One region of the Janthinobacterium sp. GW821-FHT03C08 genome, then DNA from elsewhere that is predicted to be linked to it. Evidence: predicted binding sites of a transcription regulator. Region 1 holds the regulator's gene; each other region holds the start of a gene.
What was found. The regulator FNR, encoded in region 1, switches genes on or off when oxygen is low (the NO sensors DNR and NnrR bind a similar motif). The targets are predictions, from matches to a motif close to TTGATNNNNATCAA.
Positions count from the first base shown of each region.

Region 1 (9,744 bases):
TCCTGTGGGTCGAACGCCACATCGAGGGCACGCGCAGCGCGCGCATGGCCCTCGACAAGCAGGGTCCGTCCCTGCGCAAGGCGTTCAAGAAGACGGCCAAGCACCTGGTGTGGGGCGCCATCGCCCTGTGGACGGGCTTTACCTTTGTCGGCTACTTCACGCCGATCAAGGAACTGGCGCAGGCGGTGACCACCCTCAATTTCGGTCCCTGGGAATGGTTCTGGGTCTTGTTCTACAGCCTGGCAACCTACGGCAACGCGGGCTGGCTGCGCGAGCAGGTGTGCAAGTACATGTGCCCCTACGCGCGCTTCCAGAGCGCCATGTTCGACCAGGATACCCTGATCATCACCTACGATGCCAAGCGGGGCGAACCGCGCGGCGCGCTGAACAAGAAGGCGCCCGATGCCAAGCTGGGCGACTGCATCGACTGCACCCTGTGCGTGCAGGTGTGTCCGACCGGCATCGATATCCGCAACGGCCTGCAGTATGAATGCATCGGCTGCGCCGCCTGCGTGGATGCCTGCAACAGCGTGATGGACAAGGTCGACCGGCCCCGTGGCCTGGTACGCTACAGTACCGACCATGCGATGGAAAACAACTTCAACTCGCAGCAGATCCGCCGGCGCGCCATGCGCCCGCGCGTGCTGATCTACACGTCCATCCTGGCCCTGATCATCATCGCCGTGTGTACCTCGCTGGCCCTGCGCACGCCATTGAAAATGGACGTGATCCGCGACCGCGGCTCCATGGGACGCGAAGTGGAAGACGGCATGATCGAGAACGTCTACCGCCTGCAGATCATGAACACCTCGGAGCAAAGCCAGCATTTCAGGATCAGCGTCTCCGGCCTGCCGGGCCTGACCCTGCTGACGCGCGACGAAGTGACCCTGCAGCCGACGGAAACCCTGGGCTGGCCCATCCGCCTGCGCGTGCCGCACGGCGTGGGCGAGAAGGGCTCGAACAAGATTGCCATCGAACTGCAATCGCTGGACGACCCGTCGCTGCATGTGCGGGAAAACGCGGTGTTCATCGTGCCGCGGTAATGTAGGAAGGCCAATCCCCGCATGGGGATTGGCCGCTTAAACAGGAGAATAAAATGTCCGACAGTCTGAAACTGCAAGCCCCCGTGGCGCCCTGGTACAAGCATCGCTGGCCATGGCTGCTGATGGTCGGCCCCGGCCTGTCCGTCGTCGTCGGCAGCTGCATGGCGTATATCGCGTTTACGCAGCCGGACGCGCTGGTGGTGGGCGATTATTACAAGCAGGGCAAGGCCATCAACCAGGACTTGCGGCGCGATACGGTTGCCAGCAACCTGGCGATGGATACGCGCCTGTCCTACGACGTGGCGCAGGCGCGCCTGAGCGGCGCCGTGCACAGCTTCGGCAAGGCTTACCAGGCGCCCTTGCAGCTGCACCTGGCGCATGCGACGTTGCCGGAGAAGGATATCAGGCTGCTGGTGCAGCCCGATGCGGCCGGCAATTTCTCGGTGGCCCTGCCGATGCTCGAGCGCAGCCGCTGGCAGGTGCTGGTGGAAAACGACAAGCGCGAATGGCGCCTGTCCGGCATCTGGACCTGGCCCCTGCAGCGCAGCATCGCGCTGCACGCGGACGAGGAACTGTAGGCCTATTTACAAGTATCCGTGCCGGCCGTAATGGCTTTCAATTTCGCGGGCTGCAGGATTTCAATTTCGCGATTAGAGACGCGCAGCCAGCCTTCCTTCTTGAATTTCGACAATAAACGGCTGACGCTCTCGATGGTCAGTCCCAGGTAATTGCCGATTTCCTCGCGCGACATGCGCAGCTGGAACTTGCTGCCCGAGTAGCCCCGCGCCTCGTAGCGCGACGCCAGGTTGACGATGAAGGCGGCAAAGCGCTGCGTCGCCTGCATATTGCCCAGCAACAGCATCACGCTTTGCTCGCGCGTGATTTCCTGGCTCATCATGCGATGGAAATGCCGCAGCAGCGTGGGCATATTGCCCAGCAATTGTTCCAGGCTGGAAAACGGGATTTCACACACTTCGCTGTCTTCCAGCGCCACGGCATTGCAGTGGTGGCGGTCGGCGCTGATGGCGTCCATGCCCAGCAGTTCGCCAGCCATCTGGAAACCCGTCACCTGTTCTTCGCCGCCTGGATTGATCTGGTACGTCTTGAAGTGGCCCAGGCGGATGGCGTACAGGTTCTGGAACGAGTCGCCGATGCGGAACAGCGAGGCGCCGCGCGCGACCTTGCGGCGGCGGCCGATGATCTGGTCGAGCCGGTCCATGTCGCCCACGTCGAGTCCCATCGGCAGGCACAATTGATGCATGCTGCACGTCGAGCAGCGCGCACGCAACGCTTCCACGTTCACGGCGGGCACGGCTGGAGAGAGTAGCGCTTCTGTCATGTCAGACCCTTTTAGAAAATGCAATAACAAGTTTACTGCATAGTGCGTTGCCATGTGCCAATTTCACGGCAATTCACCGTAATTTCGCTGAATAAACGACGTCCGGCATTTAATTTTATGGCAACATCGTCAAAAGCCCGTTCCAGCGCGGAAAATTACGCGGCCTGCGCTTGCCAAGTTGAAGTATTGATAGGAAAATTCCTGACAGCATTATCTGCCGCCTGTGCCTCCGGGTACTCAAAGGAAATCATGAAGCCTCTCGGCATTAAAGCAAAAGTCGCGCTGGCCACCAGCCTGACCTCGATCGCCATGATCGCCGTGGTCACCGTGGTGCAGGTCAAGCACATGCGCGACGATTTCACGCAAGTGCTGCTGAGCCAGCAAACGGCGCTGATCGAGCGCACGGCCGAGGAACTCGACGACAAGCTGGCCATGCTGCTCGACATCGTCACCCAGACGGCGCGCCACCAGCCGCCCGCCCTGATGGCCGACGCCGGCGCATTGCGTGACTACTACACGCAGCGCACCATGCTGGCCCTGTTCGACGACGTGCTCGTGCTCGATACGCAGGGCAAGGTGGTGGCCAACGTGCCCGAGGTGCAGGGGCGCAACGGCACCGACGTAGCCGACCGCGGCTATTTCCAGACCGTCATGCGCACCAAGCAGGCCATGATCACGGAACCGATGCTGGGCAAGACCAGCCATTTGCCCATCGTGCAGATGGTCGCCCCCGTGCTGGACAACAACGGCGAGGTGGCCGGCATCGTCATCGGCGTGCTGCGCCTGTACAAGGACAACATGCTGGGGCGTTTGCGCACGGCCAAGGTGGGCAAGAGCGGCTATTTTTTCATCCTCACGCGCGAAGCCGTGCCCCGCTACGTGCTGCATCCCGACCCCAGCCGTTTGCTGCAGCCGCGCGCGGCGGGCGCCAACGTCGTCACCACGCAGCTGCTCAAGGAAGACGGCGAAGGCAGCATGGTCAGCACCAACAGCCGCGGCATCACGGGCGTCAACAGCTTCAAGCGCTTGAAGTCGGTGAACTGGCTGCTGGCCGCCTCGCTGCCCGTGGCCGATGCCTTCGAACCATTCGACGGCGTGCTGTCGCGCCTGGTGCTGTGGAGCATCTGCGCCTCGCTGCTGGCCGCGGCCGTGCTGGGCTGGGTGACCGTGCGCCTGCTGTCGCCCCTGGTGCGCCTGCGCGACACGCTGCTGTCCCTGCGCGCCTCGGGCAAGCGCTTTACCCCCGTGCCGGTGCAGCAGCGCGACGAGATCGGCGAACTGACGGAGGCGTTCAACGGCCTGATGAGCGAGCGCGACCGGCTGCAGCAGGAGGTCGAGACGCGCGCCCTGGAGCTGGAGCAGGAACGCGACCGCGCCGAGGCGGCCAACCGCGCCAAGAGCGACTTCGTCGCCAACATGAGCCATGAAATCCGCACGCCCCTGAACGCCGTGCTGGGCATGGTGTATCTGTTGGGAAATACCAAGCTCAACATCGAACAGCGCAAGTACCTGACCATGGTACGCGTGGCGGGGCAGTCCCTGTTGGGCATCCTCAACGATGTGCTCGATTTTTCCAAGATCGAGGCGCGCCGCATGGACTTGTCGCCCGTCGAATTCGACCTCGACGAGGTCATGAATACGCTGGCCACGACGATGACCATGAACGCGGGCGAGAAAGAGCTGGAGCTGGCCATCGCCGTCGAGCCCGACGTGCCGCGCCGCCTCGTCGGCGACGCCCAGCGCCTGCAGCAAATCCTCGTCAACCTGGCCGGCAACGCCATCAAGTTTACCGAGAGCGGCGAAGTGGTGGTGGCCGTCAGCCTGGCCGAGGGCGACACTGAACAGGCCTGGCTGCGCTTCGAGGTGCGCGACACGGGCATCGGCATGACGGCCCAGCAGCAGGCCCAGCTGTTCACGGCCTTTTCGCAGGGCGACCAGAGCATCACGCGGCGCTTCGGCGGCACGGGCCTGGGCCTGGCCATCAGCAAGCACCTGATCCACATGATGGGCGGCGAAATCGCCGTCGCCAGCAGCGAAGGCAAGGGCAGCCGCTTCTGGTTCAGCGTGCCGTTCGAGGTGCTGGCGCCGCCGGCCGAAGCGCGCCGCACGCCCACCCTGGGGCCGCTGCGCCTCCTGGTGGCCGACGACAACCGCACCACGCGCGAGCTGATCGTCAAGCTGATCCATGCCTGGGGCTGGGATGCGGACGAGGTCGATTCGGGCTTTGCCGCCATCGAGCTGTACCGCGAACGCCTGGCGCAGCAGCAGCCCTACGACGTGGTGCTGGCCGACTGGCACATGCCCGTCATGGATGGCCTGGCCACGGCCAAGGCCATCCGGCAAGCCGCGTCAGGCCAGCGCCAGCCCATCGTGGTGATGGTCAACGCCTTTGCGCGCAACCACCTGGAGGAAATCTCCAGCGCGGCCGAGGCCGATGTCGTGCTGATGAAGCCCATCACGGGCTCGAGCCTGTTCGATGCCCTGCACCAGGCGCTGATCGCGCAGAACGACGGCGGCGAGCAGCGCATGCTGCACCAGCCGCTGGGGACGGAACTGGCCGGCGTGCATTTCCTGCTGGTGGAAGACAACCATTTGAACCAGGCCGTGGCGCGCGGCATCCTCGAACACATGGGCGCCACCCTGGACGTGGTGGGCGACGGCTTGCAGGCCGTGGAACGGCTGCGCACGGAAGCGCTGCGCTACGACATCGTGCTGATGGACATGCAGATGCCCGTCATGGACGGTTTCAGCGCCACCCAGCTGATCCGCACGGAGCTGCGCCTGCAGCTGCCCGTGATCGCCATGACGGCCGGCGTGCTGGCCTCCGAGCGCGAACGCTGCATGTCGGCCGGCATTACCGATTTCATCGCCAAGCCCGTCGTGGTGGAAGAGATGATGGAAGTCATCCTGCGCCACCTGCCCAAGCGGCCACCGGCGCAGCCGGCCAGCGCCGCGCCGCCCGCCGATGACGAGGTGTTTACCATGGCGCCGCTGATGCGCGTGATGGGCCGCGATGCGAAAGGCCGCGGGGTGCTGCGGCGCATGGTGGAAGATGCTCTGAACAAGGGCATGACGCCCGTGCGCGACGCCGAAACGGCCTTGCAGGCGGGCCGCCACAGCGAGGTGGCGCGCATCCTGCACGGCTTGCGCGGCTCCGTGGGCACCCTCGGCACGAAACGCCTGATCCGCGCCGCCTTCGCTACCGAGGAAGCCATCGACGCGGGCCGCCACGACGAGGTGGCGGCGCTGCTGTCGGGGGCGGGGGAGGAACTGCAACTGGCGCTAGCCGCGGCGCGCGAATGGCTGTCCAGGCTGGAGGATTAGGCTCGTTTGAACCCAACAGATAAAGGCCGGGGTCATACCTTCAGGGTACGCCCCCAGTCCTTGCTTTGGGTTTAGGCGGGCACGCCCAGGATCACGCTGGACGCCTTGAAGATGGCCGTCACGCTGCTGCCGATGGCGATGCCCAGGTCGGCGCTGCTCTGGTTCGTGATGATGGCGGCAATCGTGCCGCCGCGCGACAGGTCCAGCACCACTTCCGTGTTGACGGCGCCCGTCTGCACGCGCGTGACGGTGCCGGCCAATTGGTTGCGCGCCGAAAAGCGCGCCCCTGCGCTGTCGGCCACGAGGATGATGGACGAGGCCTTGATCAGCGCAAACGCTTCCGCGCCGGGCGCCAGGCCCAGGCTGGCGCTGCTGCCCTGCGTGACGACGGCTACGATATGCTGGCCGCCCGGCAATTCCAGGGTGACTTCATCGTTGACGGCACCCTGTTTCAGTTCAGCAACTTTGCCCAGGAATTGATTGCGTGCGGTGGTTTTCATGGCCATTCTCCGTATGAGTAAAAGATCGTCGGCGATGCCTTCCGCCTGGCTGCCCAGCTGGCGCAGGTAGCGGGCATGCTCGCGCTCGATGATACGAAAATTGTCGACCAGCTGGCGTCCCCGTTGCGTCAGCCGCGTGCCGCCGCCGCCCTTGCCGCCCGTCAAGCGCTCGACCAGCGGTTCGCCAGCCAGGTTGTTCATGGCGTCGATGGCGTCCCAGGCCGCCTTGTAGCTCATCTTGACGAGCTTGGCCGCCTGCGTGATGGAGCCGCACTCGGCGATGGCGCCCAGCAATTCCACGCGCCCGGCCCCTCCCAGGTGCTCGCCGCCCACCGTCATCCATACCGAGCCCTGCAGGCCGATTTCCGCTGTCGCCGATTTATCCAATGCGTTCACCCAATGCCGTATTTTCTTCCATGCTGTCAATTTGACCGTCGCGCAAGTAAAGCACATGTTCGCCCAGGATGCGCGCATCCTCCGGATCATGGGTGATCAGGATCATGGGCACGTCCAGGCGCTGCTGCCACTGGCTCAGTTCCAGGCGCATTTTGACACGCAGGGCCGGATCGAGGGCGGCAAACGGCTCGTCGAGCAGCAGCGCGGCCGGTTCGGCCACGAGCGCCCTCGCCAGCGCCACCCTTTGGCGCTGGCCTCCGGACAACTCGTCGGGGAACTGGTGTGCCAGTTCCTGCAAGTGAAACGCGTCCAGCCAGTGATCGACCTTCTGCAGTTTTTCGCGCGCGCGCGGATTGAACCAGCCGCGCGCCAGGCCGAAGCCCACATTCTGGCGCACCGTCAGGTGCGGGAACAGGGCGTAGTCCTGGAACAGGTAGGCCACGTTGCGCTGCTGCGGCGGCAAATTGATGCCGCCGGCCGAATCGAACAGGGTGCGCCCGTTGAGGCGGATATGGCCTGCGTCCGGGGTGAAAAGTCCGGCAATGGCTTTCAGGGTCATGCTCTTGCCGGCCCCGGACGGGCCATACACGGCGATGCGCTGGCTGTGCGACGTGCATTGCACGTGCATGTCGAAACGGCGTTTGCCGGAGCGCAAGGTGGCGCGGAGGTCGAGGTCGAGTTGCATGGGCGTCATTTGTGAACGATGCGCCCGGGCGCCAGGCGGCCAGCCGACAGCAGCACCACGATACACACGATGGAGGTGATCAGCACGAGGGTGTTGGCGACGTCGTCCTGGCCCGCCTGCACGGCTTCATACACGGCCACGGACAGGGTCTGCGTCTTGCCGGGAATGCTGCCGGCCACCATCAGGGTGGCGCCGAACTCGCCCAGCGCGCGCACGAAGCCCAGCAGTACGCCGGCCAGGATGCCGCGCCAGGCCAGCGGCAGGGTCACGCGGAAGAAAATCGCCATTTCCGAGATGCCCAGCACGCGGGCGGCCTGTTCCAGCTGGCCGTCGACGGCCTCGAAGGCGGCGCGCGCGGGCTTGAAGACGAGGGGAAAGGCGACCACCGTGGAAGCGATGACGGCGCCCTGCCACGTAAAGATCAGGTTGATGCCGAAGTTGTCCTGCAGCCAGATGCCCAGGGTGCCGCGGCGACCCAGCAGCACCAGCAGGTAATAGCCGAGCACGGTGGGCGGCATCACCATGGGCAGCGTCAGGAGGGCGTCGAGCAGCTCGCGCCCGGGAAAGCGCGTGCGCGCCAGCAGATAGCCCGTACCGATGCCGAGCAGCAAATTGAGCGCCGTGGCCCACGCCGCCACCTTCAGCGACAGGGCCAGCGCGGTCCAGGCGATATCCATTTGCCGTCGTATGCCTTATGGCTTCTTGAAACCGTATTTGGCCAGGATGGCTTGCGCCGGCGCCGTCTGCAGGTAGCTGACGAAACGCTTCGCTTCGGCCTGGTTGGCGCTATCCTTGATGGTGGCGATCGGGTACAGCACGGGCGCCTCCAGCGGCACTTCCAGCACCACATTGACTTTATCCTTCATGATGGCCGCGTCGGTGCCATACACGAAGCCCGCATCGACTTCGCCGCGCGCCACGTAATCGAGCGACTGGCGCACGTTCTGCGTGCTGATGGCCTTGGGCTGCACGGCCTCCCACAATTTCGCCTTCTTCAGCGCGCCTTCCGAATAGCGGCCGACGGGCACGCTGGCCGGATTGGCGATGGCCACGCGGGTCACGCCCTTCTGCGTCAGGTCGGCCAGCGCCTTGATGCCCAGCTTGCTGTCGTGCGGCACGATCAGCACCAGGCTGTTGCTGACGAAGTCGTGGCGGTCGGCCGGTAGCACCAGGCCCTGCTTTTGCGCCGCGTCCATGGTTTCCTGGTCGGCCGAAGCAAACACGTCCACGGGCGCGCCCTTGACGATCTGCTGCAGCAGCACGCCCGAGGCGGCGAAGTTCAGGGACACCTTGCTGCCCGGATATTGCGCTTCATAGCCCTGCGCCGCATCCTTGAACGCATTCGTCAGGCTGGCCGCGGCCGACACCACCACTTCGCCGGCAAAGGCGGACGAGGCGGCGGTGGCGAGGAGGGCGGTGCCGAGGAGCTTGGCGAGGGAAGTGAGGCGCATGGTCGTATCCTTAAAGAGAAGAGAACAAGGCCCGTAATATACACCGATATATAACGTTCTGCCATGCATCAGCTCAAGCCTGCGCAAGGCGGATTCCCTGATATACTGTATATAAACACAGTATATCGAGGCAAGCCATGGAATTGACGGACAAGCTGGAAATCCTCGCCGATGCGGCGAAGTACGATGCGTCCTGCGCCAGCAGCGGCGCGCCCAAACGCGATTCCATCGGCAAGGATGGCTTTGGCGCCACCACGGGCATGGGCATTTGCCACAGCTACACGCCGGACGGGCGCTGCGTCTCGCTGCTCAAGATCCTGCTGACGAATTACTGCCTGTACGATTGCCAGTACTGCGTCAACCGCCGCAGCTCGAACGTGCCGCGCGCGCGGTTTACGGTGGCCGAAGTGGTCAAGCTGACGGCTGACTTTTACCTGCGCAACTACATCGACGGCCTGTTCCTCAGCTCCGGCATCATCCAGTCGGCCGACTACACGATGGAGCAGCTGGTGCAGGTGGCGCGCGAGCTGCGCGAGGTGCACCAGTTCCGCGGCTACATCCACCTGAAAACCATCCCCGACGCCGATCCGGCCCTGATCGCGCAGGCGGGCCGCTATGCCGACCGCCTCAGCGTCAACATCGAGTTGCCCACGCAGGACAGCGTGCAGAAACTGGCGCCGGAAAAGAGCGTACACACGATCAAGCTGGCCATGGGTGCCATCCGCCGCAAGCTCGATGAAAAGGCCGAAGAACCGCGCTCGCCGCGCTTCGCGCCGGCCGGGCAAAGCACGCAGATGATCGTCGGCGCCGATGCCAGCGACGACCAGCAAATCCTCGCCACGGCCGAGACCCTGTATGGCAGCTACAAGCTCAAGCGCGTGTACTACTCCGCCTTCAGCCCCATCCCCGACAGCCCGAAAAGCGTGCCGCTGGCGCCGCCGCCGATGCTGCGCGAACACCGGCTGTACCAGGCCGATTTCTTGCTGCGCAGCTACGGTTTCCAGGC
Region 1 covers NZ_JBWKUP010000009.1:237,735-247,478, reverse strand. The annotation lists gene ccoG (cytochrome c oxidase accessory protein CcoG) at 1-1,043, shown strand, start outside; gene AC07VL_RS15140 (FixH family protein) at 1,097-1,621, shown strand; gene fnr (fumarate/nitrate reduction transcriptional regulator Fnr) at 1,624-2,382, opposite strand; gene AC07VL_RS15130 (response regulator) at 2,632-5,706, shown strand; gene AC07VL_RS15125 (TOBE domain-containing protein) at 5,778-6,545, opposite strand; gene AC07VL_RS15120 (sulfate/molybdate ABC transporter ATP-binding protein) at 6,586-7,287, opposite strand; gene modB (molybdate ABC transporter permease subunit) at 7,293-7,964, opposite strand; gene modA (molybdate ABC transporter substrate-binding protein) at 7,980-8,738, opposite strand; gene AC07VL_RS15105 (putative DNA modification/repair radical SAM protein) at 8,876-9,744, shown strand, end outside.

Region 2 (9,744 bases), on a different contig from region 1:
ACGCCAGCGAGGCGGGCGGCGTGCTGCAATGCTGGATCAGCGTGGAGACGGCCGTGGGACGCGGCACGGGCTTCATCCGCATCCGCAACGGCCATATCTGGACCCTGCTCACCACCATGAGCGAATTGAAGGGTTTCGAGGAAGCCAAGGGCGGCCGGCGGCCCATGGGCGCGGAACACGGCGCGCGCACGGACCGCAGCAGCTGGCTGGAGCAGCGCGAGCAGGAAGCCAGGGAACTCGGCTACGCGCGCCAGCCCTACTGCGTCATCATCGGCGGTGGCCAGGGCGGCATCGCGCTGGGCGCGCGTTTGCGCCAGCTCAACGTGCCGACCATCATCATCGAGAAAAACGCGCGCCCCGGCGACAGCTGGCGCAAGCGCTACAAGTCGCTGTGCCTGCACGACCCCGTCTGGTACGACCACATGCCGTACATCCCCTTCCCCGACAACTGGCCCGTCTTCACGCCCAAGGACAAGGTGGGCGACTGGCTGGAAATGTACACCAAGGTGATGGAGCTGAACTACTGGGGTTCGACCAGTTGCGAGTCGGCCAGCTTCGACGAAGCCAGCGGCGAGTGGACGGTGCAGGTGCTGCGCGAGGGCCGGCCCGTCACCCTGAAGCCGCGGCAGCTGGTGCTGGCGACGGGCATGTCGGGCAAGGCCAACATGCCCAGGTTCAAGGGCATGGACGTGTTCCAGGGCGAGCAGCAGCATTCGTCGCAGCATCCGGGGCCGGACGCGTATGCCGGCAAGAAGGTGGTCGTCGTCGGCGCGAACAATTCCGCGCACGATATCTGCGCCGCCCTGTGGGAGGCGGGCGTGGACGTGACCATGGTGCAGCGCTCGTCGACGCACATCGTCAAGTCCGATTCCTTGATGGACCTGGCCCTGGGCGACCTGTACTCGGAACGGGCGCTGGCGGCCGGCATGACCACAAACAAGGCCGACCTGACGTTCGCCTCGATCCCGTACAAGATCCTGGCCGACTTCCAGAAGCCCGTCTTCAAGGCCATCCGCGAGCGCGACGCGGATTTTTATGCGCGCCTGGAAGAAAGGGGCTTCATGCTCGATTTCGGCGACGACGATTCCGGCCTGTTCATGAAATACCTGCGCCGCGGCTCCGGCTATTACATCGACGTGGGCGCCTCGGAACTGGTCGCCGACGGCAAGATCAAGCTGAAAAGCGGCGTCGGCGTGCAGGAACTGAAGGCCCGCTCCATCGTGCTGTCCGATGGCACGGAACTGCCAGCGGACCTGGTGGTGTACGCCACCGGCTACGGTTCCATGAATGGCTGGGCGGCCGACCTGATCTCGCCCGAGGTGGCGAACAAGGTGGGCAAGGTGTGGGGATTGGGTTCGGCCACGACGAAGGACCCTGGCCCGTGGGAGGGCGAACAGCGCAATATGTGGAAACCCACGCAGCAGCAGGCGCTGTGGTTCCACGGCGGTAACCTGCACCAGTCGCGCCACTATTCGCAATACCTGTCGCTGCAGCTGAAGGCGCGCATGGAGGGGTTGAACACGCCGGTGTATGGGCAGCAAGAGGTGCATCACCTGGCATGATCCTGATTCGCTGGTCGAAAAAAAGCGGCGGGCCTTGGCCCGCCGCTTTTTCCATTTCACCCCAGGAGCAAGTACCGGGGACGGCCCCTCACGGTCCGCCCCCTGCAGTCCAGATGTCGGGTGTATAAATTACTGCTTGATCGCTTCGATCGCGAACGTCAGGGTCACGTCATCGCTGACGGCTGGCGCATATTTGCCGGCGTTGAATTCCGAGCGCTTGATCTTGGCCGTGGCGTTGGCGCCGCAGGCGTCTTTCTTCAGCATCGGGTGCGGTGCGCAGGTGAACGAGGTGACGGTCAGGGTGACGGGCTTGGTCACGCCTTTCAGGGTCAGGTTGCCTTCCACGGATGCCAGCTTGTCGCCGTCGAAGTTGAACTTGGTCGACTTGTAGGTGGCGACGGGGTACTTGGCCGTGTCGAGGAAGTCTTCGCCCTGGATGTGCGAGTTGAACAGAGTCGAACCCGTGTCGACGGACTTGGTGTCGATCAGCACTTCGACGGCGCCCGTCTTGGCGGCGCGGTCCAGGGTGATCTTGCCGGTGGTGTTATTGAAGCGGCTTTGCTGCGTCGAGAAGCCCATGTGGGTGTACTCGAAGCGGGGGAAGGTGTGGCTGCCATCGATGACATAGACTTCCGGGGCGGCAAAGGCGGACAGCGAGAAACCGGCGGCGGCGATAAAAGCGAGCAGTTTTTTCATTATGGATTCCTGACAGGGAGTGGTGGATGTCAAAACCGCAACCGGCTGCCGGCGAAGAGGCGGGCGGCCGATTGTCTGGCTTCAGTTGCAACAATTATGCATGGCATGAAGATCGATGTAAAACGGAAAATTTACCTAGTTAGCATCGAAAAAATCGATAATAACGCCGATTCTGTCCGCGACAGCGCCTTCTGCAGCCGATTATTGTCCGCATTGACAAAAATATCCAGCGTTATCCAGCAATTCAGATGCGAATGATTCTTGTTATTATTCATCGTAATTGCTATCATCGCTGCCTTTGCACCGCTGCCCGCCTGCGCCAGCCCGCCGGCTCCCCGCCGCCTCACGCCAGCCATCCAGCCACGAGCGCCGCCACCACCTGCCCCGGCACGCGCCGGGCATGCAGGTTTGCCTTGATTCATCCATAATAGAGCAGGAAACCATGACCGCAGCCCCGACCGATTCCACCATATTGAACGCGCCCCCGACGACTTCCCTGCCCCGCAGCCAGCGCCTGAAGGCAGATACCATGGCTACGCACGAGGTGCTGGACAAGCGCATCATGGAAAGCAAACCCTTCGACAACCCGCACAATTACGCCCGCTTCCTGCAGGCGCAGTACGCCTTCCTGCGCGATGTCGATGCGCTGTACGACCACGCCGGCCTGGCCGCCCTGCTGCCCGGCCTGGAACAGCGCCGCCGCTACGCCAGCATCGCCGCCGACCTGCAGGACCTGCAAACCCCGCTGCCCGCCGACGCCGCCGCGCCGCCCTTCGGCGGGGAACTGGACGTGGCCACCGCGCTGGGCTGGCTGTATGTAAGCGAAGGCTCGAAGCTGGGCGCCGCCATCCTGTATAAACTGGCCGGCAAGATCGGCCTTGACGAGCAGTTCGGCGCGCGCCACCTGGCGGGCCACCCCGACGGCCGCGCGCGCCACTGGCGCGACTTCACGGCCGTCCTCGATACGGCGCCGCTCGACGCCGGCGGCGAGCAACGCGTGATCGCCGGCGCGCGCGCCGCCTTCATGCGCATGCACGGCCACGTCGAGGCATACGCCTGATGGACGGCCGGCACGCCGAGGCAGCGCCGCGCGAAGCGCACGGCGTGCGCCTGCGCCGCTGGGCGTGGACGGCGGCCGGCGCCTTGATGGTGCTGCTGGGCATCATCGGCGCCATGCTGCCCGTGATGCCGACGACGATTTTCCTCATCCTCGCCCTGGCCTGCTTCAGCCGCGCCTCGCCGCGCCTGGAACACTGGCTGCTGCACCATCCCCGCTTCGGCGCGCCGCTGCGCCAGTGGCGCGAACACCGGGCCGTCTCGCGGCGCGGCAAGGCCATGGCCTGCCTGGGCATGGCCATCGGCTTCGTCGCCATGTGCCTGGGCCATCCGCCGTGGTGGGTCATCGTCATGGTGGGCTGCATGGAACTGGCCGTCATCGTCTACCTGCTGCGCCGCCCGGAAGGCCCGCAGGGCGCCAGCGGGGCAGAATCTGCCTCCGATAGCGGAAATCAAGGGCAGCAAGCGGCCCCGCCCCCGTCAAGAAAACCCTAACTGAACTGAAACGGGCAGCAACTGCGCCCATGTGCCTGCGCATGGCCGGACGAACTTTTCACCATCATGCGCCCCTGGCACGCCCGCCTGCGCGATTAAATTCGGCAGAATTGCCGCTTCCCCGCTTTTTCCACTTGAAAACACCCACATAGACATTATTTGCATATTCAAAGCAAGATTCTGTCGTAGGAGTAATAACGCGATCGGAGGTATACTACGCAACCGACGTCACAGGCCGGGCGATCTGGCCCCTGCAAGCACGCCTGTCACGGTCCAATAAAAAAGGAAACACTGCATGACCACACCACACCGTACGCCGGTGATTCGCATCGATGGCGCGAACAAGACCTTCGCGCTGCCCAAGGGCGAACAATTCCACGCGGTCAAATCGGTCACGCTGGAAGTCTATCCCGGTGATATTTTCGGCCTGATCGGCAAGAGCGGCGCCGGCAAATCGACCCTGCTGCGCCTGATCAACCTGCTCGAACGCCCCGACAGCGGCACCATTACCGTGGCCGGCCGCGAACTGACCAGTCTGGGCAAGCGCGACCTGCGCGACGCGCGCCAGAATATCGGCATGATTTTCCAGCAGTTCAACCTGCTGCAAAACGCCAGCGTCTTCGACAACGTCGCCTTCCCGCTGAAGATCCATGGCACGGCCAAGGGCGAGCAGATCGCCGCCCGCGTCGAGGAATGCCTGGCGCTGGTGGGCCTGTCCGACAAGCTGCACAGCTATCCGGCGCAGCTGTCCGGCGGGCAGAAACAGCGCGTGGCCATCGCCCGCGCCCTGGCCAGCCATCCGGACGTGCTGCTGTGCGATGAACCGACGTCCGCGCTGGACGCGGAAACCACGCGCGCCCTGCTCGACACCCTGCGCGACATCAATGCGCGCCTCGGCGTGACCATCGTCATCGTCAGCCATGAGCTGTCGGTGCTGGGCGCCATCTGCAACCGCGTGGCCGTGGTGGAAAACGGCGCCATCGCCGAACAATTCGACCTGAGCGACACGGCCACCCCGCGCAAGACGGCGCTGGGACGCGAGCTGGCTTACTACGGCACCGAGGCGTTTGAAGCCACCGCATGGAAGGATGCAACACATGTTTGAAGAATCGATCAATAACGTCATCAACCTGCTGCCGGAAATCTGGGTGGCGCTGGGCCAGACCATGACGATGCTGGGCATCGGGCTCACCGCCGCCATCCTGATCGGCGGCCCGCTGGGCATCCTGCTGTTCCTCGTCTCGGAAGGCCAGTCGCTGGAAAACCGCCCCCTGTCGATGGGCCTGGGCTGGCTGGTGAATACCGTGCGCAGCTTCCCCTTCATCATCCTGCTCGTCGCCCTGACGCCGTTTACGCGCATCATCGCGGGCACCTCGATCGGCCCGCTGGCCGCTGCCGTGCCCCTGTCGTTCGCCGCCATTCCCTACCTGGCGCGCCTGGTGGAACAGAACCTGCGCGAAGTGCCGCGCGGCGTGATCGAGGCGGCACACGCCATGGGCGCGTCGGAAATGCAGATCATCTTCCGCGTGCTGCTGGTGGAAGCGCGCTCCGGCCTGGTGCTGGCCCTGACCGTGCTGTCGATCAGCTTCCTGTCGTATTCGGCCGTGGCCGGCGTGGTGGGCGGCGGCGGCATCGGCGACCTGGCCATCCGCTACGGCTACTACCGCTTCGAGACGGACATCATGGTCGCCACGGTGGCCATCCTGATCGTGCTGGTGCAGACCATCCAGTTCGCCGGCACGCGCATCGCCAAGCGCCTCGACAAACGTTAATCCATATTCAGAAACAAGGACATACATGAACCACATCCGCCGCAACCTGCTCCTGGCCGCCGCCAGCCTGGCCTTCGCCACCGCTGCCCACGCCAGGGACCCGAAGGAAATCGTCATCGGCACCAGCTCCGGCCCGTATTCGGACCAGCTGAAGCTGGGCATCAAGCCGATCCTGGAAAAACAGGGCTACAAGGTCAAGATCGTCGAATTCAACGACTACGTGCAGCCGAACTACGCGCTGGCCGAAGGCTCGCTGGATGCCAACGTGTTCCAGCACATCGTGTACCTGACCAAGTTCGCCACCGATAACAAGCTGCCGCTGAGCCCCCTGATCACCGTGCCGACCACGCCGATCGCCCTGTACAGCAGCAAGCACAAGTCGCTGGCCGAGGTGAAGAACGGCGCCACCATCACCATGCCGAACGACCCGACCAACCAGGCGCGCGCGCTGGTGGTGCTGGCCAAGATGGGCTGGATCAAGCTCAAACCGAACGTCGACCCGCTGCGCGCCTCCGAACGCGACGTGGTGGACAACCCGAAGAAGCTGAAACTGGTGCCGCTGGAAGCGGCGCAGCTGCCACGCTCGCTGGCCGATGCCGACTACGCCTTCGTCAACGGCAATTTCGCCCTGGCGGCCGGCATGAAGCTGACCACCGCCCTGGCCGTGGAAAAGATCTCGGACAGCTACATCAACCTGGTGGCCATCCGCACGGCCGACAAGGGCAAGCCATGGGTGAAGGACCTGGAAGCGGCCTACCGCTCGCGCGCCTTCCTCGACGCGACCAACAAGTACCTGGCCGGCTACGAAAAGACGGACTACCAGCTGGCGCTGGAAAAGACGCTGAAAAAATAAGCGCTGCCTGACACATAAAAAAGGACGGCCGGGTTTGCACCTGGCCGTCCTTTTTTTTCGCCCGCGCTATGCGGGCATCTTCACCGCTTAGAAACGGTAGCCCACGCCCACGCCGATCAGCAATGGATCAACCTTGACTTCGCTGGCCTTGGCGCCGCTGATGAAGACGTCGCTGCGGATCTGCACTTTCTTGATGTCGAAGTTCAGCGACCAGTTCTTGTCGAGCTTGTAGTCGACGCCCGCTTGCAAGGCGAAGCCCCAGCTGTCATGTTCCAGGCGGCCCGCGCCGTTCAGCAATTTCACGTCCGAAATATTCGTGTAGTTCACGCCCGCGCCCACGTAAGGGCTGAACTGTTTTTCCGGCATGAAGTGGTATTGCAGCGACAGGGTCGGCGGCAAGTGCTTGAAAGTGCCGATATTGTTACCGTCGAGCTTGACGTCATGCTTTTGCGGGTAGGTCAGGATCAGCTCGGCAGCGATATTGGGGGTAAAGAAATACGAGATATCGATTTCAGGAATCGTCTTGCTGCTGACCGTCAAACGGTCGGATGCGCCGACGCCACCAACAGGAGCAGATTTATCGGCCGGATCGATGTGCACGGCGCGGGCGCGGACCAGCCAAGGGCTTTCCTGTGCCATCGCATTGCCGGCGAATGCGCCGATGGCGGCCAAAACGATTGCTGCTGCAGTTGCGGACTTTTTCATTTTATTTCCCTCTGTCGTTAAGTAACGCTGCGAAGTCTAAGAGTGCAGTGCAACAAAAACTTTGATCCACATCAAATAGTGCTAGATGGCATCAACAGAGGGATTTTTTCCTTTTCCCAGGTCAAGAAAATGCGGCGTTGCAAAATCAAGCCGCCTCGGCGAACAGGCTGGCGACCCAGTCCGTGAACACGCGCACGCGCGGCGACAATTGCCGGTGATGGGGATACAGCACGGACACGGGCAGCGGGTCGGGACGCCAGTCCCGCAGCACTTCCACCAGCTCGCCGGCCGCCAGCGGCCGCTCCAGGTGATAACGGGGCGCCTGGATCAAGCCCATGCCCGCGCGGCAGCAGGCGTGATACGCGTCCGCATTGTTGACGGACACCGTGCCCGGCAAGGCCACGCTGTGCCGCTGCCCATCCGCCTTGAAATCGAAGGGCCAGACCTTGCCCGTCTGGGCGGAAAAGAAATTGACGGCGCGATGGCCCGCCAGTTCTTCCAGATTGCGCGGCGTGCCGTGCGCGGCCAGGTAGGCGGGGCTGGCGCAGGTCACCTGCTCCAGCAGCGCCACCCTGCGCGCCACCATGGATGAATCGCCCAGTTCCCCCACGCGCAGCACGCAGTCGACGCCTTCGCGCACCAGGTCGACGAGGCGGTCGCCCATGCCGATTTCCAGTTCAATCAAAGGGTAGCGGGCGCAAAACCGGTCCAGCACGGGCATGACAAAATGCATGCCCAGGGTCGCGTGCAGGTCGACGCGCAGCTTGCCGGCCGGCTGCTGCGCCGCCGATGTGAACACGGATTCCGTCTCCTCCAGGTCGGCCAGCAGGCGCACGCAGCGCTGGTAATACGCCTCGCCGTCAAGCGTGGGCGTCACTTGCCGCGTCGTGCGCTGCAGCAGGCGCACGTGCAGGCGCGTTTCGAGTTGCTTGATCGCATGCGTGACCGTGGCCTTCGGATAGCCGAGGTCATGCGCCGCCTGGGTGAAACTGCGCAACTCGACGATGCGCGTAAAGATGCGCATCGCATCAAATCGGTCCATGCCCTGCTCCATTGTTATTGCATGCTGCACAGTGTAGCGATATTGCCGCTGGTTTTGCAATTTTGACGCATGACACGCACTGGGCAAGATGCGTGCGATGCACTCGCCCCTTGCGCCGATGTCACTGGTCCGCAGCCCCCTTGCGCGGCATAATCGCCCACTTCGCACATGAGAATGGTAATGATTATCATTTGCGATATAATGCAGAGTCACGCTTCAGCGCACGCTCGGGCGACTACAAAAAGGAATGGGAGACATGGATATATTGAGGGAACTGCGTGAATCTGGCTTGAAAGTGACCATCCCCCGCTTGCGGATTCTGCAGCTGTTTCAAGAAGGCACGATCAAGCACCTGAGCGCGGACGATGTGTATAAACTCTTGCTCGCCGAAAAGATCGACGTGGGCCTGGCCACCATCTACCGCGTGCTGATGCAGTTCGCCGAAGCGGGCATCCTGTTTCGCCGGCATTTCGAATCGGGCCACGCCGTCTTCGAGCTGAACGAAGGGCAGCACCACGATCACCTGGTCTGCACGGGCTGCGGCAAGGTCGACGAATTCGTCGACGAAGGCATCGAACTGCGGCAGAACGAGATCGCCGCCGAGCGGGGCTTCGTGCTGCACGAGCATGCCTTGTCGCTGTATGGCACCTGCGCCGATTGCACGGCGAAGAAAGTGCCGCCACGCAAGCCCTCCTGAGTGCGGCGCGCAAGGTAGCGCCGGGCGGCCCGGCTGCGCTACACTGCGTGCGCCGCCGCTCGAGAAAAGGAAAGCCATGTACATCGGAGAAATCGCCCGCCTGGCGGGCACCTCGCCCAAGGCCCTGCGCCACTATGAAACGCTCGGCTTGCTGGGCGACGTGCGCCGCGCGGGCGCCTACCGCGTCTACACGCAGCAGGACCTGGCGCAAGTCAAGCTGATCCGCCAGGCACAGGCGCTGGGCTTCCGCCTGGCCGAACTGCTGCCCGTCCTGGCTGGCGACGACACGGACTGGGCCGCCCTGTCGCGGCACATCGCCGCCAAGCGCGCCCAGGTGCAGCAGGATATCGCCCGCCTGCGCCAGCTCGACGCGCAGCTGGGCGAGATCGATGCGGAAATCCACGGCTGCCTGGCGCGCCAGCGCCTGCAAGCCGCGTAAGACGGCGCGCTTGACTCTGCCCCCAGGGGCAGGCTTTAGCATGCAGGCTCTTCTTTAGCGGAAAGCCTGCACATGACCAAGACATCTTCCAAGCGCATATTGATACTCCTCGGCCACCCATCCGGCGACAGTTTCTGCGCCGCCCTGGCCGAGGCCTACGCTGACGCCGCCCGCGCCCAGGGCCACGCCGTGCGCGAACTGCGCCTGGGCCAGCTGGACTTCGACCCGAGCCTGCACGAAGGCTACCGCCAGGTGCAGCCGCTGGAGGCGGACTTGCTGGCCGCGCAGGAAGCCATCCTGTGGGCCGAACACCTGGTGTTCGCCTACCCCATCTGGTGGGGCGGCGCGCCGGCCCTGCTGAAGGGCTTTGTCGACCGCGCCTTCCTGCCCGGCTTCGCCTTCAAGTACCGTCCGGGCAAGGCCTTTC
Region 2 covers NZ_JBWKUP010000004.1:252,151-261,894, reverse strand. The annotation lists gene AC07VL_RS07550 (NAD(P)-binding domain-containing protein) at 1-1,562, shown strand, start outside; gene AC07VL_RS07545 (YceI family protein) at 1,692-2,258, opposite strand; gene AC07VL_RS07540 (hypothetical protein) at 2,390-2,680, opposite strand; gene AC07VL_RS07535 (biliverdin-producing heme oxygenase) at 2,701-3,318, shown strand; gene AC07VL_RS07530 (YbaN family protein) at 3,318-3,809, shown strand; gene AC07VL_RS07525 (ATP-binding cassette domain-containing protein) at 4,105-4,914, shown strand; gene AC07VL_RS07520 (methionine ABC transporter permease) at 4,907-5,581, shown strand; gene AC07VL_RS07515 (MetQ/NlpA family ABC transporter substrate-binding protein) at 5,607-6,434, shown strand; gene AC07VL_RS07510 (OmpW/AlkL family protein) at 6,522-7,139, opposite strand; gene AC07VL_RS07505 (LysR family transcriptional regulator) at 7,285-8,181, opposite strand; gene fur (ferric iron uptake transcriptional regulator) at 8,438-8,878, shown strand; gene AC07VL_RS07495 (MerR family transcriptional regulator) at 8,955-9,317, shown strand; gene AC07VL_RS07490 (NAD(P)H-dependent oxidoreductase) at 9,390-9,744, shown strand, end outside.
Region 2: the regulator FNR is predicted to act here: its motif matches at 7,201-7,214, upstream of AC07VL_RS07510 (OmpW/AlkL family protein).

Region 3 (9,744 bases), on a different contig from region 1:
ATTCAGATAATCGTAGGCATTGCGCTGCTCAGTTCCCGCTGCGTACGTTGCGGGAAGCACGACCGTCTGAATCGTTGAATCCGCTATCGGGGGAGTCACTGGCGGAGTCACGGGGGGCGTGACCGGCGGGGTAACCGGTGGCGTAACCGGCGGTGTGACAGGGGGTGTAACAGGGGGTGTAACAGGGGGTGTAACAGGGGGCGTGACCGGCGGAATGATGCCGATTTCCGTATTTTTTCCCGCATCACTGCCACCACCGCCGCAAGCGACCAGCAAAGTAGCGATTGCCGCTGTAAAGACACCGGATGTAATTGTTTTCATTTATTCCTATTCAGTAATTGGGAGGCTAGATATCGGCGGAATGCATCGATGCATGCACTATCAGTACCGGGAATGATAGTTGCCATAAAAAATGGCAAAATTTTAACATATTTAGTTGCCATGTGGAAATTCTGTTTTGCCAATTAAATGGCATCCGCGTATTATGATCAGCGGCGGGCATATCCCGATTATTGTGAATGGTGAAATGGCGGTAATAAATTCGGGAATGCCATGCTGGAGCATGTGGCTTGCTATTGGCCGGACCCATGCGATTCCCGTGGCAGGATTTCATGCTCCCGCCGCCCCATTTTCCGCAGGCAGCGCAATTGCAGGCAGCGATGGTGTATATTTTTTAATCGCGCACGGCCCCGGTTTATCGGCCTGGCAGTATTGTCGCCTGAATAAAAATAATCTCCGTGGCGCAGCCGCGTTCTTCCAGGCTAGTATCATGGCTGTTTATACTGTGCATGCATCAAGGGCCATGTTCGCCGTGCACTTGCCCGGAAAAACTGCCATGCATCCACCACCTGCAGCCATAATTGCGCATGTCCGCCACAATTTTGAAGCCATGAAAAACCTGCCCGTAGAATATCGTCACAATTTTCCACTGGACCCCGTCGATGTCGTTCGCGTCTTCGACCAGTCGGGCATCAAGCGGCCGACGGCCGATCTGCCGAGGATCGCGCGCATGTTTGCCGCGCCCGGCCTGCTGCTGTCCGCATGGGTGGATGGCAAGCTCGTGGGGCTGGCCCGCTCGCTGACCGATCATGCCTACTGCTGCTATCTCTCGGACCTGGCGGTGGACAAGCAATACCAGGGCCTGGGCATCGGCAAGGAACTTGTCCGGCGCACCCAGGCCGTCATCGGCGACGACGTGTCCCTGATACTGCTGTCGGCCCCGGATGCCATGTCCTACTATCCGACGCTCGGTTTTGAAGCTGCGGGCAATGCCTACGTGATTCGGCGCAAGCATTGAGCGACCGCTTCCGGGAATGCCCGCGCCGCATGAAAACCGTCTACACCCTGGCCGGCGCCCTCGCACGGGACCCCGGCCGCGTCGCCAAGACCCGGGCGCTCACCCTCGACGAGGCCAGGCCCCACATGGGCCTGAAGGGCAGCCACGGCCTGTTTGCCTCCGCAGAGTGGTGGGACAGCATCGCGGCCGGGCGCCTCCTGACGCAAACGGTGACGGGCAGCATCGAACGTACGTCTTTCGCGGGCCAGGACAGCCGCCGCGGCGATCAAGTCAACAGCGTCACCTTGCGCCTGGCGGATGGCTCGACTGTCGACGTGAGCATCTACGCGCACCACCCGCAGGACAGCCGGCTGTTCGTGCCCGGTGCCACGGTGACGATGGTGTCTGCGCTGGACGAGCTGAAGGCGCAGCCTGCGGCGGACGGTGGTGTCAACTACGCGCGGACCGTGCTGGAAGTTGCCATCTCTGTCGGGGACACACGGGAATAGGACATGGCGCCGCGCCGAAGTTCCACCATCGGCACAACCTTGACCCAGGACAAATTCCCCGCCGAAATTCGTTTGACCGTCCCCCGCGCCGGGTCTAGAGTCGTCGACAAGACCTCAACGGACCCCATCGCCATGGCCAAGCCTTTTCCCCTCAACCCCAGGAATCCCGAGCGCATCTGCTGGGGCTGCGACCAGTATTGTCCTCCGGACGCCATGCGCTGCGGCAATGGCTCCGAGCGTACGCAGCATCCGGTCGAGCTGTTCGGCGAAGGCTGGCATGACTGGGGGCTGGCGGCGACCGACAAGGCCGACAAGGCCGACAAGGACGAGAACCAGCCTTGACGGCAAGCGCTCCATGCTGCGCGCCGCTACAATCTCCTCATCGCCCATTCGTCCAAGCGGAGGAGTCACCATGCAAGAAACCCTGTCCCGCTGGCTGGCAAGCAGCGCCGGCGATGTCCAGTTCGTCGAGCACCCGGCCGTGCATACGATCGCCGAAGCGCTGCTGCACGTGCCCGCCATGCCGGGCCTGATGGTGAAAAACCTGTTCCTGCGCGACGAGAAGGGCAGGCGGCATTTGCTTGTCATCGTGCCTTTCGACCGGCGCATCGACCTGGCGGCGCTGGGGCGGCTGTTGCCTGCAAGTAAGCTCAGCATGGCCTCGCCCGACCGGCTGCAGCAGCACCTGGGCATCACGCCCGGGTCCGTCAGCCTGTTTGCGCTGATCCATGACGGCGCGCAGGCGGTGGAACTGGTGCTGGACCAGGCCGTGTGGGACGCCGCTCATCTGCAAGCCCATCCGCTGCGCAACACGGCGACGGTCGTGCTGTCGCATGCCGCCCTGGTCCGTTTCCTCGCGCACACGGGGCACGTGCCCCGCATCGTATCGGTGCCGTCGGCGCCCGCATGATCAATGCCCGGCCACGGGCGCGCCGCCGCTGCGCCGCCCCGGGCGGAAGCCATGCGACCGGGCCGACCAGGCGACCGCGAATGCCAGCGTGAGCAAGGCCGCCATGGCCCACGGAAAGGCGCCCGCGCCCCACGTCTGCAGCAGGGCGCCGCCGACGATGCCCGCGGCCGCGATGGCGCCATTCCACGCCACCACATTCATCGACAGGGCCACGTCGGCGCCGCTGCCGGCCGTGTCGGCCAGCGCCGTCTGCAACAGCGTGGCCGCGCCGCCAAAGGACAATCCCCAGACGGCCATGGCCACGTAGACGACGGTGGGCAGATGCGAGGCGATGCCCAGCACGAGGGCCGTCGCGGCAAACACGGCCAGGCTGGCCAGCACGGTGCTGCGCAGGTGGCGCTCGACCAGCCTGCCCGTGACCCAGATGCCGGCCAGGGCGGCGGCGCCAAAGACGAGCAGGACCAGGTCAACCCGGCCCGCCAGTCCCGCCGGCGCGACGAAGGGGGCAATATACGTGTAGAGAATGTTGTGTGCCAGCATCCAGGCGATGACGACGGCCAGCACGGGGCGCACGCCAGGTGTCGTGAAGACGCGGCGCAGGGGCAGGCGTTCATGCGCGGACTGGCCAGGGTAGTCCGGCACCTTGGCCAGCACCCAGGCGACCAGGATTAATGTCAAGGCGGAAATGATCCAGAACGCGGCGCGCCAGCCGACGAGGGAACCGAGCAGGGTGCCCAGCGGCACGCCCAGGGACAGGGCGACGGGCGTGCCCACCATGGCCAGCGCCAGGGCGCGGCCTTGCTGCTGCGGCGCCACCATGCGCCGCGCGTAGCCGGCGAGCAAGCTCCACGCCAGTCCGGCCGCCATGCCCGCGAAGAAGCGGGCCGCCAGGGTCAGCCAGTAGTGCGTCGACAGGGCCGTAACGGTATTGAACACGAGAAAGCCGATGATGGTCAGCAGCAGCACGTTGCGGCGGCGCCAGCCGCGCGTGGCGATGGTCAGCGGAATGGCCGCCAGCAGCGAGCCGAGCGCATACGCCGTGACCATTTGCCCGGCCAGTGCGGCGCTGATGCCGAGTCCGGCGCTAATTTGCGGCAGCAAGCCGGCGGGCAAGGTTTCCGTGACGATGCAGATAAACCCTGTCATGGCCAGGGCCAGCAGGCCGGCGACGGGGAGGCGGTCGGCCAGCGCAGGGCTGGCTCCGGTGGTAAGCGTGGCGTGATTCACGGTAAATATCCTTGTAAGTGGGAGAGAGCGGGCAGGCGCAGGCGTGCCCCTGCCCGTCGTGGCGATATATATGTATCGATCGGTATAAATATAGGCGATGGCGCGCGCCGTTGTCAACGACTTCTGTATCGAGTAGTATGTAAGTCGGTGACGATGAGGAGGAATGGATGGCGCAAATGGGACGGCCGCGCACGTTTGACCGGCAGACGGCGGTCGAGCAGGCCATGTTTTTATTCTGGCAGCAGGGTTATGAGTCGACGTCCTTGAGCCAGCTCAAGGCGGGCCTGGGCGGCGGCATTTCCGCGCCCAGCTTTTATGCCGCGTTCGGTTCGAAGGAAGCGCTGTTCCGCGAGGCGGCGCAATGCTATCTGGACACGTATGCGCGCGTGACGGAGTGTTTGTGGGACGATGGCCTGGCGCCGCGGCAAGCCATCGAACTGGCCTTGCGCCAGTCGGCACGCATGCAGTCCGAGCCGGGCCACCCGCCCGGCTGCATGGTGGCGCTCGGCTGCATGAGCGCGCCCACGCCCGAACACGCGGCCGTCGCCGCGCCGCTGACGGCTTCGCGCGCCCGTACGCGCGCCGGCTTCGCGCGCTGCGTGGAGCGGGGCCTGGCCGGCGGCGAACTGGCGGCGGGCACGGATGCGGCCGCGCTGGCAGCCGCCTTCGACGGCTTTTTATCGGGGGTGTCCATCCAGGCCCGCGACGGTATCGGCTACGCCGTGTTTGACGGGGCGATCACGCAGCTGATGCGTCTGTGGGATGCCAGCCGCTTGACTGCCTAGGCCGTAAAGCGGAATTCCAGCACGTCGTCGCCATACCGGTCCGTCTCGCCCGTCGCCGTCCAGCCCAGGTAGCGGTAAAAGCCGTAGGAGCGGGAGGCGGGGTCATTCGAACAGCCGAGGAACAGCCGCTCGTGGCCCTGGGCGCGCAAGTCCGCCATGACCCGTTCCAGCAGCGTCTTGCCGATGCCGAGGCCTTCGGCTTCCGGCAGCAGGGCCAGCACGACGATTTCGCCCGTGCCGCGTTCGCCAAAGCAATAGCCGGCCAGCTGGCCGTTGCGAAGGCACACGTGGCCAGGCAGGTTGCCCGAGCGCATCATCTGCGCCCAGGTGTCGGCCGTGATGCCCACTTCCGCCAGGCGCTCCGCGGTGATGGCGTTTTGCCGGGTCTTGCCGCGCAGGTCGATGAAGGCGGGGGTGTCGTCCGCCTTGGCGGCATGGAAGGTGATGGAGGCTGGATGTGTCGTCATGTGTGCGTAAATTGTTGGATGGTAGTGAATGATTTACTCCCAGGATTTGCGCATGCTTTGCGCATGGCGTTGCCAGTCAAAGACCTTGTTATTCTCGATGGCCTGCTGGCCGGGATTGCCGCTATCGATGATTTCATTCTTGACGATGATCAATTCGTTCTTGTTATTCAAGCCGTATTCCCGGTAGCGCTCGCAATCCTGCTCGCGCCGGGCGATGGCAGTTAATGTCTTGTGACGCCATGCATAGCTGTCTTCATAAAAACATTGCGCCGCGCAGCCGCAATTGGCGATGCCGCCTTCGATTCTCTGGCCGGCGATGCTGATTTCCAGATTCGGGATCGCTGATAATGGCTTGCTGAAACGATAGTTTTTCGCCTGCGTATCCCACAGCCACACATCGGAACAGCGGATGCGCCCCTGGCTATCCGTATAGCCCGTGACCCACAGGTCGGCGTAACCGTCGAAATTCATGTCCAGCAGCAGCGCGTGCAAATTGCCCGTGCCGCTGCTGCTGCAGCTGCCGGCGACCCACCGCTTGCCGATGTTCAGCCGGTAAGTCTGCTTGTCATCGTGATTCATGTAGCGGATATCGGCGGCTTGTCGCACTTTGCCGCTCGCGGCCTTTTCCAGATGCAGCGAGCCGCCATAAGCGGCAGTGGAAACCAGTGATAAAAACAGGGCAATGAGCTTCATGGCGATATTCTCGGGCCGGCACGTGGATGAAATATCCCGATTACCGCATGGGGGGAATAATCATAACGCAGGATTCCGGCGGCGTGCCACACCATTCCTATCGTACATTCTGCGTATTGGCGTGCTGTGTACAATGCCTTCATTCTCCGAACAAGGAATCTCCATGACCGACTCCACCGCATCCTGGAATGAAGCGGGCATACTCGCTTATAACGACGGCAATTACGCGGAAGCGTTCCGCCAATTCGGCGCGGCCGCCGATGCGGGCGATCCCGCCGGCCAGCATTTGCTGGCCAGCCTGTATTACCAGGGCCATGGCGTGGCGCAAGATTTGCCGAAAGCGGTGGAACTGTTCACGGCCGCCGCGCAAGCGGGCTTTCCGCCGTCGCTGGCCAACCTGGCCCTGATGTATGCGAGCGGCGATGGCGTCGCGCAAGACATGGCGCAGTCGCTGTCCTACGGGCGCAAGGCGGCCGAGGCGGGCGATGGCCAGTCGCAGTTCAACCTGGCGCAGGCGTACCGCAAGGGGATTGATGTGCCGCAAGACTACGCCGAGGCCGCGTTCTGGTACAAGCAGGCGGCCGAGGCCGGTTCCCTGTCCGCGCAGAATGAATATGGCTTGCTGTATGCGCAAGGGCAGGGCGTGGACCTCGACTACGTGCAGGCGTACGCGTGGATCGCCATGCCGGCCCAGGCGGGCAGCGCGCAATCGATCAAGAACCGCGACCAGTTGCTGGAAATCCTCACGCCGTCACAGCAGCAGGCGGCGCGCGTTCTCGCTGCCGAGTACGCGGCGCAATACGGCGTCAATCCCCACTGAACGGGGATTTCCCCGGCTGCTTGCTGAGCACGCCCGCCGCATCGAGTTCGTAGCTGTCGAAGTCGCGCGCCAGGAACAGCTGGCCCGAGTAATGCAGCCGCGCTTCCGCTTCCAGCTCGGCCATGCCGTCCGCATGGTGGTAGCGGGCGCTGAAGTGGGTGAGGATCAGGTTGGGCAGGCGCACCGCTTGCGCGAACTGCGCCACGCGCTGCACGGAACTGTGCGTGGGGCCGGGGCCGACCTTTTGCAGCATGGCTTCCGTGTAGGTGGCTTCGTGCACGAGCAGCTGCGCGTCCGCGCAGGCGTCCATCAGCAGCGATGGCGTATCGTTGTCGCCGCCGACCACCACAGTGGCGCGCTGCGTCTCCACCTGGCGGAAAGCGGTGGCGGCCAGCACCGTGCCGTCCTCCAGATGGGCATCCTGGCCCGCCTGCAAGGTCCCCCAGGCGGGGCCTGGCGGCACGCCGGCGGCCAGCAGGGCGGGCTTGTCCAGCTTCCAGCGGCTCGTTTCCAGCGCGAAACGGTAGCCGACGCTCGGCGCGCGGTGCGACAGCGCGTGGCGCGAGATCGTCAGGCCCGCTTCCTGATACACCACGGGCGCGCTGTCCACGTCGATGTGGATCAGCGGATACGTGAGGAACAGTTCCGTGTGCAACAGGGTGGCGTCGATCCACGCCTTGATGGCGGCCGGGGCGATCAGCAGCAAAGGCTTCTTGCGCCCCGTCATCGAGGCGCTGGCCAGCAGGCCCGGCAGCCCATAGCTGTGGTCGCCATGCACGTGGGTGATGCAGATGCCCACCAGGTCGTGCACGGACAGGGGCAGGCGCTGCAGCCGGTGCTGCGTCGCTTCGCCGCAATCGATCATCCACCAGTCGCGGTTGTGCGTCGTTTGCAGGGCCAGCGACGTGACGTTGCGGTGGCGCGTGGGCACGCCGGAAGACGTGCCGAGAAAAGTCAGTTTGAACATGGGCGCATTATGCGGCAGCCGTGCCGGCTTGCCAATGCCGTTGGCTTCAGCCCGCCAGCGGCGCGCTCAAGCTGTCCTTGTAGATGCGCCCGTTCTTCATGATCAGCAGCAGGTTTTCTTCCGGCCGGGCGAGGAAATCGAGGTTTTTCGCCGGATCGCCATCGGCTACCAGCAGGTCGGCCAGCGCGCCCGGGGCCAGGCGGCCCAAGGCACCCGGGTAGGGCGCACGCTGGCCGCACAGGGCCAGCAGTTCGCCATTCTGTCCCGTCGCCTGCGCCAGCAAGGTGAGCGGGTCGTAGAAGCGCGTCAGCTTGGCCAGCTGGCGGCCCTGCGTGGGCGTGTTTTTCGCGTTGAACAGGATGTCCGTGCCCCAGCCCGTCCGGATGCCGTATTTTTGCGCCAGCGCATACGCCTTCACCGTGCCTTCCGATACGATCCTCTGGCTGGCCTTGCGCGCCGCATCCGGGTACACATTGGCGTCCTCATCTTGCAGGAAGGGTTGCAGGCTCCACCACGTGCCCGCGTCGCGCATCATGCGGGCGGATTCATCGTCCGCCAGCTGGCCGTGTTCGATGCTGCGCACGCCAGCGCGGATGGCCCGCTGTATGCCTTTCGGCGTGTACACATGGGCCATCACGTAGGTGCCCCAGTCGGCGGCCGCCTCCACGCCGGCGCGCAGTTCGCGCTCCGAATACTGCGTGCTGTCGAGCGGGTCGTACAGCGAGGCGACGCCGCCGCCGGCCAGCATCTTGATCTGCGTCGCGCCCAGCATCAGCTGCTCGCGCACGCGGCGCAGCACTTCCGCCTCGCCATCGGCGATCATGGCCACGCCCGTCGATTCCACCAGGCTCAGCGGGGCATTTGCCGCGCGCGGGATGTCCGAGCGCAAACGGAAGTCGCCGTGGCCCGAGGTTTGCGAAATCATGGCGCCCGAGGGAAAGATGCGCGGGCCGTCGACGATGCCTTCATCGATGGCGCGCTTCAATGCAAAGGCGGGGCCGCCCGGATCGCGCACGGAGGTAAAGCCCCGCAGCAGGGTGCGCCGCGCTTCCTGCGCCGCCACCAGATATAAATAGCCGACGTCGGACGTCATGGCCGTCACCTGGCTGATGGCCGCCAGCATGGTGTGCCAGTGGGCGTCGATCAGGCCCGGCATGACCAGCTTGCCCCGGCAATCGATGACCTGTGCGCCGTCCACCTTCTCGCCGGCCGGCAGCAGGGCGGTGATGGTCGCCCCCGTCACGAGCACGTGCATGCCGGCGCGGGGCACCTTGCCCGTGCCGTCGAACAGGCGCAGATTGGTCAGCAGCAGCGGCCGCTCGGATGCCTGTGGCTGCTGGGCGATGGCGTTGCCGCTGGACAGGCCGAGGCCGAGGAAGGGCGCCAGCATGGCGGCCGTGCCGCCGAGAAATTGCCGGCGCTGCATGTCCGCCATCACCCGTTGGTGCAGGATGGTGAAGACCGTGCCGCCGCAGTCGCAGGCGCGCGGCTTCAAGCCGCCCGTCTGCCAGGTGTCCGCCAGATGCTGTTCCTGTGCCAGGGCCATCGCGCCATCCTTTCATCGCTGCCGCGCCGTGCGCGGGCACGGGGGCAAAGTTAATAAGTGGAAACAATGTTCATTGAAAGCCTGCCGCGCCGCCAAGTCAAGCGTGCACTTGCTTTACGGCAAAGAATGTAGCATCGGCTGTTCAAGGTGCATGCTGGCCGCTATTTTCCCCATCGCCCGCCGTGTAATCGACGAAGCCGTCGCGGCGGCAAAAGCTGGCCAGCTGCATGCCCGCCTGGCGCGCGATGCGGATGGCCAGCGCCGTGGGCGCCGAGATGGTGGCGACGAGGCCGATATGCATGCGCGCCGACTTGCGCACCAGTTCATAGCTGGCGCGGCTGGACAGGAAGACGAAGCCGTCGTGCATGGCGATGCGGTGCAGCGCCAGGTAGCCGATCAGCTTGTCCAGGCCGTTATGCCGGCCCACGTCCTCGAACACTTTGACCACGGCGCCCTCAGCCGTGCACCAGGCGGCCGCATGCACGCCGCCCGTCTTGTGCATCAGTTCCTGGAAGGGCAGCAGCTCGCGCGCGGCGCGGCCGAT
Region 3 covers NZ_JBWKUP010000013.1:23,823-33,566, forward strand. The annotation lists gene AC07VL_RS19345 (CAP domain-containing protein) at 1-321, opposite strand, end outside; gene AC07VL_RS19350 (GNAT family N-acetyltransferase) at 458-1,297, shown strand; gene AC07VL_RS19355 (immunity protein RhsI2 family protein) at 1,327-1,785, shown strand; gene AC07VL_RS19360 (DUF3079 domain-containing protein) at 1,918-2,127, shown strand; gene AC07VL_RS19365 (prolyl-tRNA synthetase associated domain-containing protein) at 2,198-2,695, shown strand; gene AC07VL_RS19370 (MFS transporter) at 2,696-3,841, opposite strand; gene AC07VL_RS19375 (TetR/AcrR family transcriptional regulator) at 4,090-4,707, shown strand; gene AC07VL_RS19380 (GNAT family N-acetyltransferase) at 4,704-5,174, opposite strand; gene AC07VL_RS19385 (XAC2610-related protein) at 5,208-5,867, opposite strand; gene AC07VL_RS19390 (tetratricopeptide repeat protein) at 6,031-6,687, shown strand; gene AC07VL_RS19395 (ribonuclease Z) at 6,674-7,654, opposite strand; gene AC07VL_RS19400 (metal-dependent hydrolase family protein) at 7,701-9,200, opposite strand; gene fdhD (formate dehydrogenase accessory sulfurtransferase FdhD) at 9,343-9,744, opposite strand, start outside.
Region 3: the regulator FNR is predicted to act here: its motif matches at 1,825-1,838, upstream of AC07VL_RS19360 (DUF3079 domain-containing protein).